Regions from separate parts of the Acidovorax sp. LjRoot129 genome, predicted to be linked through region 1. Evidence: predicted binding sites of a transcription regulator. Region 1 holds the regulator's gene; the other holds the start of a gene.
The links. Region 1 encodes sigma-54, which starts transcription at its own class of promoters, with help from an activator protein. Its sites were predicted from a motif close to TGGCANGNAANCTGCTTT; they were not measured.

Region 2: ACSQ3Q_RS07615 (CmpA/NrtA family ABC transporter substrate-binding protein) is a predicted target of sigma-54. The motif match lies at 5,412-5,429, and genes of this name have one in related genera.

The regions. Positions count from the first base shown of each region.
Region 1 is NZ_CAXUSE020000001.1:4,953,585-4,961,363, reverse strand. It holds gene ACSQ3Q_RS22715 (SPOR domain-containing protein) at 1-312, shown strand, start outside; gene ACSQ3Q_RS22710 (thiol:disulfide interchange protein DsbA/DsbL) at 389-1,045, shown strand; gene lptA (lipopolysaccharide transport periplasmic protein LptA) at 1,167-1,823, shown strand; gene lptB (LPS export ABC transporter ATP-binding protein) at 1,820-2,602, shown strand; gene ACSQ3Q_RS22695 (RNA polymerase factor sigma-54) at 2,702-4,297, shown strand; gene ACSQ3Q_RS22690 (glutaredoxin domain-containing protein) at 4,364-4,840, opposite strand; gene ACSQ3Q_RS22685 (hypothetical protein) at 4,944-5,168, opposite strand; gene ACSQ3Q_RS22680 (zinc-dependent alcohol dehydrogenase) at 5,521-6,672, shown strand; gene ACSQ3Q_RS22675 (hypothetical protein) at 6,699-7,256, shown strand; gene ACSQ3Q_RS22670 (THUMP domain-containing class I SAM-dependent RNA methyltransferase) at 7,520-7,779, shown strand, end outside.
Region 2 is NZ_CAXUSE020000001.1:1,655,914-1,663,692, forward strand. It holds gene ACSQ3Q_RS07585 (DUF4148 domain-containing protein) at 120-413, opposite strand; gene ACSQ3Q_RS07590 (DUF4148 domain-containing protein) at 491-781, opposite strand; gene ACSQ3Q_RS07595 (hypothetical protein) at 812-1,084, opposite strand; gene ACSQ3Q_RS07600 (CBS domain-containing protein) at 1,302-1,739, shown strand; gene ACSQ3Q_RS07605 (ABC transporter ATP-binding protein) at 2,025-2,837, opposite strand; gene ntrB (nitrate ABC transporter permease) at 2,945-3,922, opposite strand; gene ACSQ3Q_RS07615 (CmpA/NrtA family ABC transporter substrate-binding protein) at 3,977-5,221, opposite strand; gene ACSQ3Q_RS07620 (ANTAR domain-containing response regulator) at 5,819-6,445, opposite strand; gene ACSQ3Q_RS07625 (branched-chain amino acid ABC transporter substrate-binding protein) at 6,666-7,779, shown strand, end outside.

The DNA of each region.
Region 1 (7,779 bases):
GCCGAAACCAAGCCCGGAGCTGACCCGCTCGGTGACCTGGCCGTGGCCAAGGCCGCAGCCAAGGGCAATTTGGACCCCTTCGATTACTTCGTGCAGGCCGGTGCCTTCCGCACGCAGGTCGACGCCGATGCCCAGCGCGCCAAGCTGGCCATGCTGGGCTGGGAGGCCCGCGTGAGCGAACGCGAACAAAACGGCCGGCCGGTCTTCCGCGTGCGGGTGGGCCCGTTTGCCAAGCGCGACGATGCCGAGCAGCTCAAGGAAAAGCTGGACGGCACGGGCGTGGAGTCGGCGCTGGTGCGCGTGCAGCGCTGATTCCCGTCAGCGCAGGCTGAACTTTTTCCGGGGGCGTGGCTCCCATCCCCCAGACCTGAACAGGAGAGTCTTTGTCATGAAACGCCGCGAGTTTTCTTTGTCCGCTGCCTCGGCAGTTGCCGCCACCGCCTTGACGCTGCCCGTCGCCACCCCCGCACTGGCGCAGGCCCGCCAGTTCAAGGAGGGCAAGGATTACCGGCGCCTGGACAAGCCTGTGGCGCCCGATGCCCCCGCCGGCAAGGTCGATGTGATCGAGTTCTTCTGGTACAGCTGCCCCCACTGCAACGCCTTTGAGCCCGTGCTGGACGCCTGGGTCAAGGCCGCACCCAAGGACCTCTCGATCCGCCGCATGCCCGTGGCGTTCAACGCCAGCTTTGTGCCCCAGCAAAAGCTTTACTACACGCTCGAAGGCATGGGCAAGCTCGAAGCCCTGCACGCCAAGGTGTTCCGCGCCGTGCATGTCGAAAAAGCCAAGCTCGCCAAGGACGATGAGATTTTTGCCTGGGTGGGCCAGCAGGGCGTGGACGTCGCCAAGTTCAAGGAGGTCTACAACTCCTTCACGGTGTCCAACCAGGTGCGCCGCGCATCGCAACTGCAGGACGCCTACGGCGTGGAAGGCGTGCCTTCGATGGGTGTGGCCGGCAAGTTCTACACCGACGGCACCATGGCCGGCAACATGCAGAACGTGCTCCAGGTGGTCGACCACCTGGCGGCCACGGCGCGCAAAGCCTGACGAATGATCGCCGGGCGCGTTGTCGCTCAGGCAGAGACCCCAACGAAAAGCCCGCAAGAGCGGGCTTTTTTCATGGGCGCCACACTTCGGTGGCTACAATGAACTGCAAGATTCGTGCCCTATGAACTACCGCATCCTCCCGACCCTCCTGCTCGTGGCCCTGGCCTCGCTCCATGGCGCTGCCCACGCCGAAAAGGCCGACCGCGCCAAGCCCATGAACATCGAGGCCGATGCGCTGCGCCACGATGAACTCAAGCAGACCAGCGTGTTTTCTGGCCGCGTGGTCATGACCAAGGGCTCCATCATCCTGCGCGGTGCGCGGCTGGACGTGCGCCAGGACTCTGATGGCTACCAGTACGGCGTGGTCACGGCAGAGCCCGGCAAACGCGCCTTCTTCCGCCAAAAGCGCGACACCGTGCCGGGCGCGCCGGACGAGTTCATCGAAGGCGAGGGTGAAACCATCGAGTACGACGGCAAGGCCGACAACGTGCGCTTCATTACCCGCGCAGAGCTGCGCCGCTACCGCGGCTCGGTGCTCAGCGACGAGATCACCGGTGCCGTGATCGTCTACAACAACCTCACCGACGTGTTCACCGTGGACGGCCAGCGCAAATCGTCGACCAACGCTGCTGGCGATGCGCCAGCCCCCGGCAGCCGGGTGCGCGCGGTGCTTGCACCCAAAGACCCGCCACCCGGCGCGGCCGCTCCCGAGGCAAATCCCGCCACGCCAGCGCCAGTGCTGCGCCCCAGCAATAGTCTCAGCGGTGGCTCCAAGTGAGCGCGCAGCCTGCCCATTCCGGCCCAGACTCGCAGGCCGGCAGCCGGCTTGAGGTGCAGCACCTCGCCAAGTCCTATGGCAGCCGCAAGGTCGTCAAGGACGTGTCGCTGGTCGTGCAAAAGGGCGAGGTCGTGGGGCTTCTGGGCCCCAACGGCGCCGGCAAGACCACCTCGTTCTACATGATCGTGGGCCTGGTGCGCAGCGACGCGGGCGACATCCGCATCGACGGCCAGTCGGTTGCCCACATGCCCATCCACCGCCGCTCGCGGCTGGGCCTGTCCTACCTGCCGCAAGAGGCGTCCATCTTCCGCAAGCTCTCAGTCGAAGAAAACGTGCGCGCCGTGCTTGAGCTGCAGCGCGGCGACGACGGCCAGCCGCTGGCGCGGGAGGCCATCGAAGACCGCCTCACGGCCCTGCTGCAAGAGCTTCGCGTAGACCATCTGCGCGCCTCGCCCGCCATGGCCCTGTCGGGCGGCGAGCGCCGCCGCGTGGAGATCGCGCGGGCGCTGGCCACCCAGCCGCGTTTCATCCTGCTGGACGAGCCGTTTGCCGGCATCGACCCCATCGCGGTGATCGAGATCCAGCGCATCATCGGTTTCCTCAAGGCGCGCGGCATCGGCGTGCTCATCACCGACCACAACGTGCGCGAGACGCTGGGCATCTGCGACCACGCCTTCATCATCAGCGACGGCCATGTGCTGGCGCAGGGCACCCCTTCCGAAATCGTCGACAACGCCGAAGTGCGCCGGGTGTACCTGGGCGAGCACTTCAGGATGTGACGGCATGGTGCCCACGCATGTTCATCGGGTGAAATCGCTGCCCAGCGGTGGCGGCTGGCCCGACAGCCGTCTCCACCGTCCGCCCGCATTCGAAACCGCATGAAGCCCGGTCTTTCGCTGCGCGTCTCGCAGCATCTTGCGCTGACGCCCCAACTGCAGCAATCCATCCGCCTGCTGCAGCTGTCCACGCTCGAGCTCTCGCAGGAAGTCGAGCAGATGCTCGACGAAAACCCGTTTCTGGAGCGCACCGCCGAAGAGGCGCCGCGCGAAGAGTTTGGCCTGGAGGCCGAGAACACGCCCGCACAGGCCGATGACTACAGTGTGGACGATGCTATTTTTTCAGGAGCTGTCAGCGCAAGTACAACAAGCGCTGAAGGCCAAAATGAGGCCGAAACCCCGCCTGCAGGCGGTGACGAGCCCGACTGGAGCGGCGACGGCACCGTCGAGATGGCGCCCAACGATGCCGAGTGGGGCGGCGATGCGCCCGCGCGCAACCGCAACGACTCCGAGGGCGACGAGGCCGACGCCACCGAACTCGCCCGCTCGCACGAATCCCTGACCGCTTTTTTGCACCGCCAGGCGCTGTCGCTGCGGCTGTCCGAGGTGGACTGCGCTGCGCTGCGTTTCCTCATCGAATCGCTGAACGACGACGGGTACCTGGAAGACCCGCTCGAAGAGCTGGCCGCGGCCCTGGCCGGCCCTGAAGACCTGGAGCAGATCGAAGAACTGGTGCACCGGTTCACCGTGGCCCTGCGCCTGCTGCAGAGCTTGGAGCCGGTGGGCGTGGGCGCGCGCAACCTGGCCGAGTGCCTCACGCTGCAGCTCAAGGCGCTGGACGCTGACGAAGAGGGCGACCCCGACGTCGTGCAGACGGCGCTGGCCATCTGCAAGCAGCCGCTGGAGATGCTGGCCCGGCGCGACGTGCGCCGCCTCACCCTGCTGTGCAGTGACGGCGGAGCCAGTGGCGAGGAGCGCACCCGCGCCGCCATGTCGCTGATTGCCCGGCTGGAGCCACGCCCGGGCCGCAAGTTCGTGGACGTGGAGCGCAACATCATCGTGCCCGACGTGATCGTGCGCAAAGCCGGGCGCGCCAACGGCCGCGACGGCCAGCACAACTTCATCGTGGCGCTGAACCCCGACGTGATGCCCCGCCTGCGAGTGCACGACATCTACGCCGGCGCGCTGCGCGGCCACAAAGGCGGCGAAGGCCACCAGGGCATGCAGCAGCGCCTGCAAGAGGCGCGCTGGTTCATCAAGAACATCCAGCAGCGCTTCGACACCATCCTGCGGGTCTCGCGCGCCATCGTCGAGCGGCAAAAGAACTTCTTCACCCACGGTGAGCTGGCCATGCGCCCGCTGGTGCTGCGCGACATTGCCGACGAGCTGGGCCTGCACGAATCGACCATCAGCCGCGTGACCACGGCCAAGTACATGTCGACGCCCATCGGCACCTACGAACTCAAGTATTTCTTTGGCTCAGGCCTGGGCACCGAGACGGGCGGCAATGCATCGAGCACGGCCGTGCGCGCGCTGATCAAGCAGTTTGTCGCGGCGGAGAGCGCGACCAAACCGCTGTCGGACAGCCAGATTGCCGAAATGCTCAAGGAACAAGGCATCGAATGCGCGCGCCGCACCGTGGCCAAATACCGCGAGGCGCTCAAGATCGCGCCGGCCAACCTGCGCAAGGCGCTGTAAGGGGCGAGGCAGGGGCCAGGGCCCAGAGCGGCGCTTTCGCCTGCTCAGGTTGTGGCGAGCGCTGCGCTACTTGCGCGCCATAAACACCGCGTCATACGCCTGCGGCGTAAACCCCGAGATCTTCTGCCCCTGGGTCAGCAACACCGGGATGCCGCGCACGCCCAGCTGGCTGAAGGCGGTTTTGCCCGCCGGGGTGTCGATGTCCAGTTCGCGGTACGCAATGCCTTTGCCCGCCATGTATGCCTTGGCGGCAGTGCAGTAGCCACACCACTTGGCCATATAGAGCACCACCTCCCCACGTGCCTGGGCGACTGGGGCGACCGGGGCGGCCCCCGGTGCTGGAGCGGCGCCCGGCACCACGCTCACGGGCAGGCTCTCGAGTTTCAACGTCTTCTCGACCGTGCCTGTCACCGGCGGCTTGTCGCTGTAGACCACGCGGCCGTCCGCGCCCACGGATTTGTAGAGCGTTTGCGCGCTGGCGGACCCCAGGCAGGCGGCCAGCAAGGATGCGATGAGCAGCAGGCTCGGGACGAAGGGGCGCATGGACAGCTCCGGTGAAATCGGTTGGCCCAGAGCATAAGGGAGCGCATGGGGCGCAGTACCGCGCCCATCGTTGTGCCGCGTGCCGGCCCCCATGGTCGCCTGTTCAGTCGGCCTGGGTGCTGGTGCCCGGGCTCGTCTTCTGGTCCACCACCTTGGTGGTGACCACCGACACCGGGTCGCTGGCAGGAAAACTCTCTTCCACCGCGCTGTCCAGCGCAGACTCGCTCACGTGCTGCACTTCCACGGTCTGCGGTGGGGATTCCGCGGTGTCTTTGCTGGGTTTGGGGTGCACCGCGGCGGTGGGGAAGGGCCAGGGGGTCTGGTTCATGGGAGGCTCCTTGCAGGGCAGAACAACAGGGTTCGATTCACCGTAGCGCGCGGCGTGGAGCGGGGCTGTAGGACGGTGGCACCAGCGCGAGGAGCCCGTCAACAGGGCCACGGGCCGCTGCGACGCCCAACGGGCGGCGCGCCGGCCCTCCGCAGTCAGACCACCGCGTTCGTCGGTGCGGCGGGGCCGCTCGTCGCCGCAAAAACGCGGCGTGGCAGCAGGCGACACCGCATCCCGCGCCGCGTCGCAGCCCGTTGGGCAGTCCTCCCCTCGCCGCCAGATCCTCGGGGACTTTTCCTACACAGCGTGTTTTTCCACGGTACAGAAGATGGAACGCATTGAAAGGACTGCCATGCTTGCAATGAACTACCGCGGCCCGTACCGCGTGCGTGTTTCCCAGAAAGCCGAGCCCGAGATCGAGCACCCCAACGATGCCATCGTGCGCGTGACGAGATCATGCATCTGCGGCTCGGACCTGCACCTGTACCACGGCCTGGTGCCCGACACCCGCGTGGGCACCACGTTCGGGCACGAGTTCACCGGCGTGGTCGAGGCGGTGGGGCCGTCGGTGCAGAACCTCAAACCGGGGGACCACGTGCTGGTCCCGTTCAACATCTTCTGCGGCACCTGCTACTTCTGCCAGAAGGAGCTGTACAGCAACTGCCACAACACCAACCCCGAGGCCACGGCGGTGGGCGGCATCTATGGCTATTCGCACACCACTGGCGGCTACGACGGCGGGCAGGCCGAGTACGTGCGCGTGCCCATGGCGGACGTCGGGCCCACGGTGATCCCATCGGACATTGACCTGGACGACGCGGTGCTGCTGACCGATGCGCTGCCCACCGGCTACCAGGCGGCCGAGATGGGCGACATCGAAGAGGGCGACACGGTGGTGGTGTTCGGCGCCGGCCCGGTCGGCATCTTTGCGGCCAAAAGCGCCTGGCTGCTCGGCGCGGGCCGCGTGATCGTGGTCGACCATGTGGAGTACCGGCTCGACTTTGTGCGCCAGTATGCGCAGTGCGAGACGGTGGATTTCAAGAGCGTGCGCGATATGGCGGTGCACCTCAAGAAGATGACCGACGGCCTTGGGCCCGACGTGTGCATCGACGCCGTGGGCTGCGAGGCCGCGGGCTCCGCGGTGCAGACGCTCACCGGCGTGCGCATGAAGCTGCAGGGCGGGGCGGCCACCGTGCTGCACTGGTGCATCAACTCTGTGCGCAAGGGCGGCAAGGTCTCCATCGTGGGCGTGTACGGCCCCACCTTCAACGCCGTGCCGATTGGCAATGCAGTCAACAAGGGCCTCACGCTGCGCATGAACCAGGCCAGCGTCAAGCGCCACCTGCCGCGCCTGATCGAGCACATCCAGGCCGGGCGCATCCGCCCGCGCGACATCATCACGCACCGCTTTGCCCTCGAAGACATCGCTGACGCGTACCACATCTTCTCGAGCAAGCTCGACGAATGCATCAAGCCGGTGATCGTGCCGCGCACCGCGCAGTGACCCCCGAGATCCCAAGGAGCAGCTCCATGCACACCCACATCGAAAACACTCCCCCGGGCCCGCGCGCGCAGGCCGACCGCTCGGCCATCGTGGGCTGGGGCGCGGACCTGGACCACGCCCTGCGGCCCGCCTACCCGATGGAGCGCACGCCGCCGCGGCTGCCCAACGTGCACTGGGACCAGCCCTCGGCGCAGCCGGTGAATGTGGAGGTACTGGTGTCCACCGAGCGCCCCGGCATCACGCCCGTGTTTGGCACCACACTGCCGCCGCGTGGCCTCAGCGGGTCTCTGCGCCGGCTCGCGTTCAAGGCCAGCGAGAACGACGTGCGGCGGTGGCTGCTGCTGATGCTGGCAGACCGCATCGACGTGGTGGAGGGCCTGCTGCAGGACCTGGCCCAGGGACACCTTCCCAATGTGCTCGGCGAGATGGGGATCGCTGCTGAATGGCGCTACAACCGCCGCGCCCTGGTCGGAAAGCTGTTGCTGCTGGCCACCTTGGCCACGGCGGCGGCGCTTATCGCCAAGACCTTCCGCCACGACGCGGCTGCACCGCGCTTGCGCTACCGGGGGGCTCGGCCGCGTTAGCACCGCTGTGGGAGGCGGTTTTTCATGCCAATTGGCCTCCAGCGCTTATCTGATAAGCGTTATTAGCTATATAAATCATAGCAATAGGCCCGCTGGGCTCAATCGCCGACGGGCGCAGCCAGTCGGCTGTGGCCCGCCTGAAGCGACCCGTGGGCGGCGCGTGGTCCCGCATCCCTGCACGGCGCCACAGCCATCAGGCTGCAGCACGCCGAGTGTGGTGGGCGGTAGGGCGGGCCACCGCAGGGCTTATCCTCTGCCCTGTTATGAACCAGATCCAACTTTTCCTTCCCTGCGCCGCGGGCGTTGAGGGCTTCCTGGCCGACGAGGTGCACGCCATCACGGGCCTTACGGGGCAAGACCTGCTGGTCGGCCGCGGCGGCGTGCTGCTGCGGGCCTCCTGGCGCGATGCGCTGCTCTTGAACCTGCACAGCCGCCTGGCCCAGCGCGTGCTGGTGCAACTGGCGCACCGGCCCTACCGCACTGAAAACGACCTGTACGCCGCCGCGAGCGAGGTGGCGTGGGA
Region 2 (7,779 bases), 3.3 Mb from region 1:
GGTGGTCCGCAAGGCGTTGACGAGCGACCAAAAAGAGAAAAGCCGGAGCCCTCTTCAGGGCTCCGGCTTGGATCGGAGTGGCGACTGCGAGACAGCCGCCATTTCTCAGACGACGCTGATTACATCGAGCCGATTTCGCCCGAAGGGATCTGGCCGGTGCGCAGGGCTTCAGCCGCCTGGGCACGCACGGCGGCGCGGTCGGCGGTGGACTTGTAGGTCACGACGCGCGAACCTGCTGGCTCGGTGCTGCGGGTCTGTGCCACGGTGGCGCCTTCGGCTTGCACTTCGGCGCGGGTGCGGTTGGTTTCGAACTTGGTGGCGAACTGCGAAGCGTCGGCTTCGTCAGCCTGGGCGCCAAAAGAAGCAAAAGCAGCAACGGCGGCGATGGAGAGGAAACGTGCGGTGTTGTTCATGGTGAAACTCCTGTGAAATTCAAAAATTGGGATGTGGTGCAAGGGTGCAGGCTGAGAAAGCTGGGACTCAAAAAGAATCAACCGCCTTCAGCAGGGCCCACGCGGCCGGTGCGCATGGCTTGGGCGGCAGCCTCGGCGCGCACTGCAGCGCGGTCGGCTGTGGACTTGTAGGTCACCACGCGGGAGCCGGCGGGCTCCTGGCTGCGCATCTGGACAGCGTTGGAGGCTTCGGCAACCACTTCAGCGCGGGTACGGCTGGTTTCGAATTGGGTGGCAAATTGCGAAGCATCGGCTTCGTCGGCTTGGGCACCGAAAGAAGCAAAAGCGGCAACAGCGGCGATGGAGAGGAAGCGTGCAGTGTTGTTCATGATGAAGGTCCTTTGAATAAATAAAGCGTCTCAAGAAAGCCGGGAAAAGGCGGAACAGCGAAAGATGCCAACTGCCAGATCCCGGGTTCGGTGAGTCGCCTTGCGGGTTCGGCTCATCGATGGGATGAACTGTACGCCGGTGACGTCCAGAGAAAAACTGCCTGGTCGCAAACTAACTATTCCAGTATTGGAAACAATCAGACTGCTCTTTCCTGAATTGCGTGAAGCGTTTTGGGTTAGCTCCACCGCTGCCTTGCGGCCCAGGTCACCTGGCGTTGAACTCTTGGGAAGTGCGTTGAACATGGGCTCTATCGTGCCCATCGGTGCGTTTGGCGTCGTCTCGTCGCGGTTTCGGTTCTTTTCAGTTTGTTTCGCTCCGGACCGAATGCAACAGACACGAAACAACTACGGGTGCGAATGGGCCACAAAGCGCGGCAAATCGGGCTTGCGCGGGTTGCGCTGGCCGGGGTTATGGGCTGAAATCAGTGGCATCTATTCCATGTCTCAGAGGGAGGTTCTCATGACCGTCGTCTCCAAAATTCTTCAGAGCAAGCCTGACGCCACCGTGCAGACCATCGCGCCGGGCTCCTCGGTGTTCGAGGCCCTGAAGCTCATGTCCGACAAGGGCATCGGCGCCTTGGTCGTCACGGAAGGCCCCACCATCGTGGGCATCTTCACCGAGCGGGACTACGCGCGAAAGATTGCGCTCATGGGCCGCACGTCGTCGATCACCCAGGTGCGCGACGTGATGACCACCGCCGTGTTGTTCGTGCGGCCGGACCAGACCAGCGAGCAGTGCATGCAGCTCATGAGCACCAACCGGCTGCGCCACTTGCCGGTGGTCGAGGATGGCGCCCTGGTCGGCATGATCTCGATTGGCGACTTGGTCAAGGACATCATCTCGGAGCAGAAATTCATCATTGAGCAGCTGGAGCAGTACATCAGCGGCGCGCGGTGACGCTGTAGGGGAGTCCCAGGGGTCCCCGCGACGGGGCGCAGCAGCGTCGCGAAGTGGTGTTGTGTTGTGAATGCGCGCGATATCTATAAAGGCTACCGCTGCATTTCACTCACGTTTCGGTCCAATGCCGCAGTGCACCCGTGCCGTTACGCTCGAGCAGAGACCCAAATAAAAATGGGGGCTGACTTCGCAAGTCAGCCCCCATTTCTTGTCTGCTGTGCATCCACGCGCGCAAGCCATGATGCGCTGGCGCGTGCTCCCCGCGCTACCGCCGCTACGACGATTTCAGGCCGCCTTCTCCACGTGCCCCTGGCGCGTGTACAGAAAATCGATCACGGCCTTGCGGTAGTGCACGTAGCGCGGGTCTTCGGCCAGCTCCACGCGGCGGCGGGGGCGGGGCAGATCGACGGACAACACCTCGCCAATCGTGGCTGCGGGGCCGTTGGTCATCATCACGATCTTGTCGCACAGCAGCACGGCCTCGTCCACGTCGTGCGTCACCATGACGACGGTGCTTTGCGTGCGGGCGACGATCTCCAGCAGCTCGTCCTGCAGCTTGGCGCGGGTGAGGGCGTCGAGAGCGCCAAAGGGCTCGTCCATCAGCAGCACTTGCGGTTCCATCGACAGGGCGCGGGCGATGCCCACGCGCTGCTTCATGCCGCCCGAGATTTCACCTGGGCGCTTTTGGCCCGCGGGCGTCAGGCCGACCAATGCCAGGGCGGCGTCGGTGCGGGCTTTGAGTTGCGCCTTGTTCTCCTTGCCCCCAAACACACGTTCCACCGCCAGGTAGATGTTGTCAAAGCAGGTGAGCCACGGCAACAGCGAGTGGTTCTGGAAGACCACAGCCCGCTCGGGCCCGGGCCCGCTGATCTCCTTGTTGGCGCAGATCAGCGCACCATTGGTGGGCGTGGTCAGGCCAGCGATCAGGTTCAGCAAGGTGGACTTGCCGCAGCCCGAGTGGCCGATCAGCGCCACGAACTCGCCCTTGGCGATGGTCAGGTTGATGTCGCGCAGCGCGGGGAACATGCCCTTGGCGGTCTTGAAGGTCTGCTCGACGCCCTGGACCTGGATGAATTTGGTAGTGAGAGATGTGTTCATGAGGAACTCCTGGTTTTTTACGAGGACCACGTGGAACCGGCTTTGCCGGGCCACTGGTGGTGCCCCCTGGAGGGGGTGACGCGCCGCAGGCGCGGCTCAGGGGTGGATCAAGCCTTGACCTCTTCAAACGTAAATGCGGTGGCCAGCTTGATGAGCGCAAACTCCAGCACCAGCCCGACGATGCCGATCACGAAGATGGCGATGATGATGTTCTTGACGTTGAGGTTGTTCCACTCGTCCCACACCCAGAAGCCGATGCCCACGCCGCCGGTCAGCATCTCGGCCGCCACGATCACCAGCCACGCGGTGCCTACGGCCAGGCGCACGCCGGTCAGCATGTACGGCAGCACGGCGGGGAACAGGATCTTGGTGGCGATCTTCCACTCCGACAGATTCAGCACGCGGGCCACGTTCATGTAGTCCTGCGGCACACGCTGCACGCCGACGGCGGTGTTGATGATCATGGGCCAGATGGAGCAGATGAAGATGGTCCAGATGGCGGCCGGGTTGGCGCCCTTGAACACCAAGAGGCCAATCGGCAGCCAGGCCAGCGGCGACACGGGGCGCAGCAGGCTGATGAGCGGATTGAACATGCGCGACAGGAAGTTGAAGCGCCCGATCACAAAGCCGGCCGGGATGCCCACCAGTGCCGCCATGCCAAAGCCCACCGCCACGCGCTGCAGGCTCATCAGCACGTTCCATCCCACGCCCTGGTCGTTGGGGCCGTTGCGATAGAACGGGTTGCTGAATACATCGAGTGCCTGCTTCCAGGTCTCCAAGGGCGTAGGAATGCTGTTGCCCGTGCTCACGGACACCACGGCCCACAGCGCCACCAGCAGGCCCAGGCCACACGCGGGTGGCAGTACCGCCAGCCAGAAGCTGCGCGAGATGGCAGCCCAGTCGCGTCCGGCGGCTGCGGGCGCAGCGGCAGCAGTCGACGCCGCAGGGCGCCCGCCGCTGGTCGTTTGGGAGGCTTTTGAGGCCCTAGCGCTTGATGTATTTGCGCTTGTAGCTACATTATTCATAGCATTGTGTGTAGCCGCGGGGGCTGCATCCATCGGGGTGTGAAAAACGGCGCTGACCATGGTGGTCTCCTTGAAAAGGGGCGGGCTGGCGGATCGAGGACGTCAGGACGGCGCTCAGGCCTTGATCTTGAAACTGTCGGCGTACTTGGCCGGGTCCTTGCCGTCCCACACCACGCCATCGAGCAACTTGCTGGTGCGCATTTCGGCCTTGGGCAGGGGCGTCTTGGAGGCCGCCGCGGCCTGCTTGTAGACATCGATGCGGTTCACCGCCTTGGCCACGCCCAGGTAGTCAGGGTGGTCCTTGATCAGGCCCCAGCGCTTGTGCTGCGTGAGGAACCACATGCCGTCCGTGAGGTAGGGGAAGTTGACCGTGCCCTCGTTGAAGAACTTCATGTGGTTGGGGTCGTCCCAGGTCTTGCCCATGCCGTCCTGGTAGCGGCCCAGGATGCGCTGGTTGATCGCATCGACACCCGTGTTCACGTAGGCCTTGCCGGCAATGGTTTCGGCCATCTTGGTCTTGTTGGCCAGGCCTTCGTCGATCCACTTGCTCGCTTCAAGGATGGCGGCCGTCACGGCGCGGGCCGTGTTGGGGTACTTCTGCACGAACTCGGACGTGGTGCCCAGCACCTTTTCGGGGTGGTCCTTCCAGATGTCCTGTGTGGTGGCGGCGGTGATGCCGATGCCATCCATGATGGCGCGGTGGTTCCACGGCTCGCCCACGCAGAATCCGTCCATGTTGCCCACGCGCATGTTCGCCACCATTTGCGGCGGCGGCACGGTGATGACCTTGGCATCCTGCATGGGGTTGATGCCGTGTGCGGCCAGCCAGTAGTACAGCCACATGGCGTGTGTGCCGGTGGGGAAGGTTTGCGCAAAGGTGTACTCGCGCTTTTCGCTGGCCATCAGCTTGGCCAGGCCCGCGCCGTTGACCGCGCCCTTGTCGGCGAGCTTTTTCGACAGCGTGATGGCCTGGCCGTTCTGGTTCAGGTTCATCAGCACGGCCATGTCCTTCTTGGGGCCGGCGAGGCCCAGGTGCACGCCGTAGACAAGGCCGTAGAGAACATGGGCAAAGTCCAGCTCCCCGGTCACGAGCTTGTCGCGCACGCCGGCCCACGAGGCTTCCTTGGTGGGGATGATGGTCACGCCGTATTTCTTGTCGATGCCCAGCACCGACGCCATCACCACGCTGGCGCAGTCGGTCAGCGGGATGAAACCGATCTTCACTTCTTTCTTCTCAGGGGCGTCCGACCCCTGGGCGTGCACCAGGGCGCGCAGGGCCGGGCTGACGCCGACGGCGCCCACGGTAGCGGCCTGCAGCACGGTGCGGCGGTTGAGGCTGGTTTTGAGCAGATCGGTCATGGGGCGTTTCCTCGAAGCGTTAAAAACGAAAAGGCGTCCACACCACACCCCGCGAGATGCACGCATGCATACGTCGGGGCGGGTGGGGACGCCTTTGTCCATTACGAAGCATTGGGGCTTCGCATCAGCACCGACCCGCCATTGGGCCGCTGCTGTCTGGGGCAAGACCGTCATTGGTCTTGCAAGGGTTAACGCAAGCTGCGTGCCAGCCGTTTGCGCACCGGCATCGCGCCAATGCGGAGCATGCATTGCTACAAAATTAATAGCTACACGTGCTTATGAATAAAGCGCTAGCGGCCTGTTTGGCGTGAAATGTGCGGAGGTGGTGCGCGCTGAGGAGGCTGCACTGCCTTTGTGCGGTGCACCATCTGGGGAGCATTGCTAGATGGGGCGCTGCCCAAGCGCACAAGCCATGGCGAGAGCGCCTGTAGTGGGTGCATCGTTGCCCTTCCAGAGGGGGCAGCGGCTTGAGAGAAGGGCCGGGCGCCGCGCCTCCAAGTCTGTCGTGGGCAGGTGGCAGGTAGGGCGGCCCGAAGGGCTGTCGCCTCTGGTGGCTGCACCGAGGCGCGCGTGGCGCCTCAGGCAGAAGTCCCTAGTTCAGCCGAGCAAATCCATCACGTCGAGCATGCGCTGGGCCACGTCCACGAGCTTGAGGCCCTTGTCCATCGCAGTCTTGCGCAGCTTTTCGTAGGCGGCTTGTTCGGTGAGGCCCTGGCGCTGCATGAGCAAGCCCTTGGCGCGGTCGATGGTCTTGCGGTCCTTGAGCTCGGTCTTGGCGTCGGCCAGCTCAGCGCGCAGGGCCTGTTCGTGCTGAAAGCGCGCCATCGCCACATCCAGTATGGGGCGGATGCGCTGCGGCGCGAGGCCGGCCACGATGTAGGCCGAGACACCCGCGGCCACGGCATCCTTGACGTGCGAGGTGTCCTCGTCATTGGTGAACATGACGATGGGCCGGCGCTCGTGGCGCGTGGCAACCACCACATGCTCCAGCGCATCGCGGGCTTCGCTTTCGGCGTCCACGATGATGAGGTCGGGTTGCAGCTGCGCGATGCGCTCGCTCAAGAAGACATCGGCCGGCAGCGTGGCTACCAGGTTGAAATTGTTCTCTAGCAGGCCGATGCGCAGCGCCCGCGACCGATCCGCCTGCAGCACGGCATGCTCGTCGGTAGGGTCGGCAACGGCCAGGTCAGGGGCCACCACCACGATGCGCAGAGACTCGTTCATACCCCGGAGCATAAGCAATTTTTACGCCATAAATTGGTGCGCCGAAGCAGTGCACGGAAGGGCGTCCCCATAGGATGAGGGCGGGCGCGCACTACAAGCCAGCGTTGCAGGGCCTGAAACTTGCTAATTATTGGGTGATTGGCAGGGCATACCCGATAGCGCCTTGCCGTCTGGCTCGCATATACATCTGGTCACATTGACATATTGATGAGGATTCCGCATGAACAAGCACATTGACCGGCGCCGATTTTCCGGTGCGCTGGCCGTCACCACCACCGTGGCTGTCACGGGGGCGCTGATGCTGTTGTCCGGCTGCAGCAAGGTACCCGACACGATCAAGATCGGCGTTGCCCAACCCCTGAGCGGCCCGCTGGGTGCCTTGGGGCAGGACTTGCTCAACGGCGTGAACCTGGCCGTGGCCGAGCTCAACAAGGGCGGCTACAGCGTGGACGGCAAGCGGGTGACGCTCGAAGTCGTGGCTGTGGACGACAAGGCCGACGCCGCCACCGGCAAGACCGTGGCCCAGCAACTGGTGGACGCTGGCGTGGTCGCCGTGATCGGGCACCTGAACTCGGGCGTGAGCATCGAGACCGCGCCCATCTACGCCGCCAAGGACATCCCGCAGATCGCCATCTCGACCAACCCCAAGTTCACGCAGATGGGCTTCCCCACCACGTTCCGCATGGTGGCCAACGACACCCTGCAGGCACGCGCCATCGGCTCGTTTGCCGCTACCCAATTGGGCGTTGCGCGTTATGCCGCACTGGACGACGGCACACCCTACGGCAAGGGCCTGGCCGACGGCGCGGCTGCGCAGCTCAAGGCCGAGAAGAAAGAAGTGGCGGTGCGCAAGTCGTTTGACGACAAGACCACCGCGTTTGACGAACTGGCTGCCGAACTCAAAGCCGCCAAGGTCGAGGTGATCGTCTCCACCCTCAACGACTTCCAGGCGCTGGCGCTGCTCGAAGCCCTGCGCAAGATCGGCCACACCAAGGTGAGCCTGCTGGGCGGCGACACCATCAAGACCACCGACATGACCAAGGGCGCGGGCATCATCGAGGGCGTGTACGCCACCTCGCCGGTGCTCGAAGCCAAGGAGTTCTCGACCGGCAAGCCGTTCCTTGAAAAATACATCGAGGCCTACAAGAAGCCCCCGGCCTACGGCGGGCACTACAGCTACGACAGCACGTATGTGCTGACGGCCGCGATCCAGAAGGCCAAGTCGGCCGACCCCAAAGAGATCACCAAGGCCATGCACAGCATCAACGGCTATGCGCCAGTGATCGGCACGATGACCTGGGACGATAAGGGTGAGCAGCGCTACGGCGCGGTGG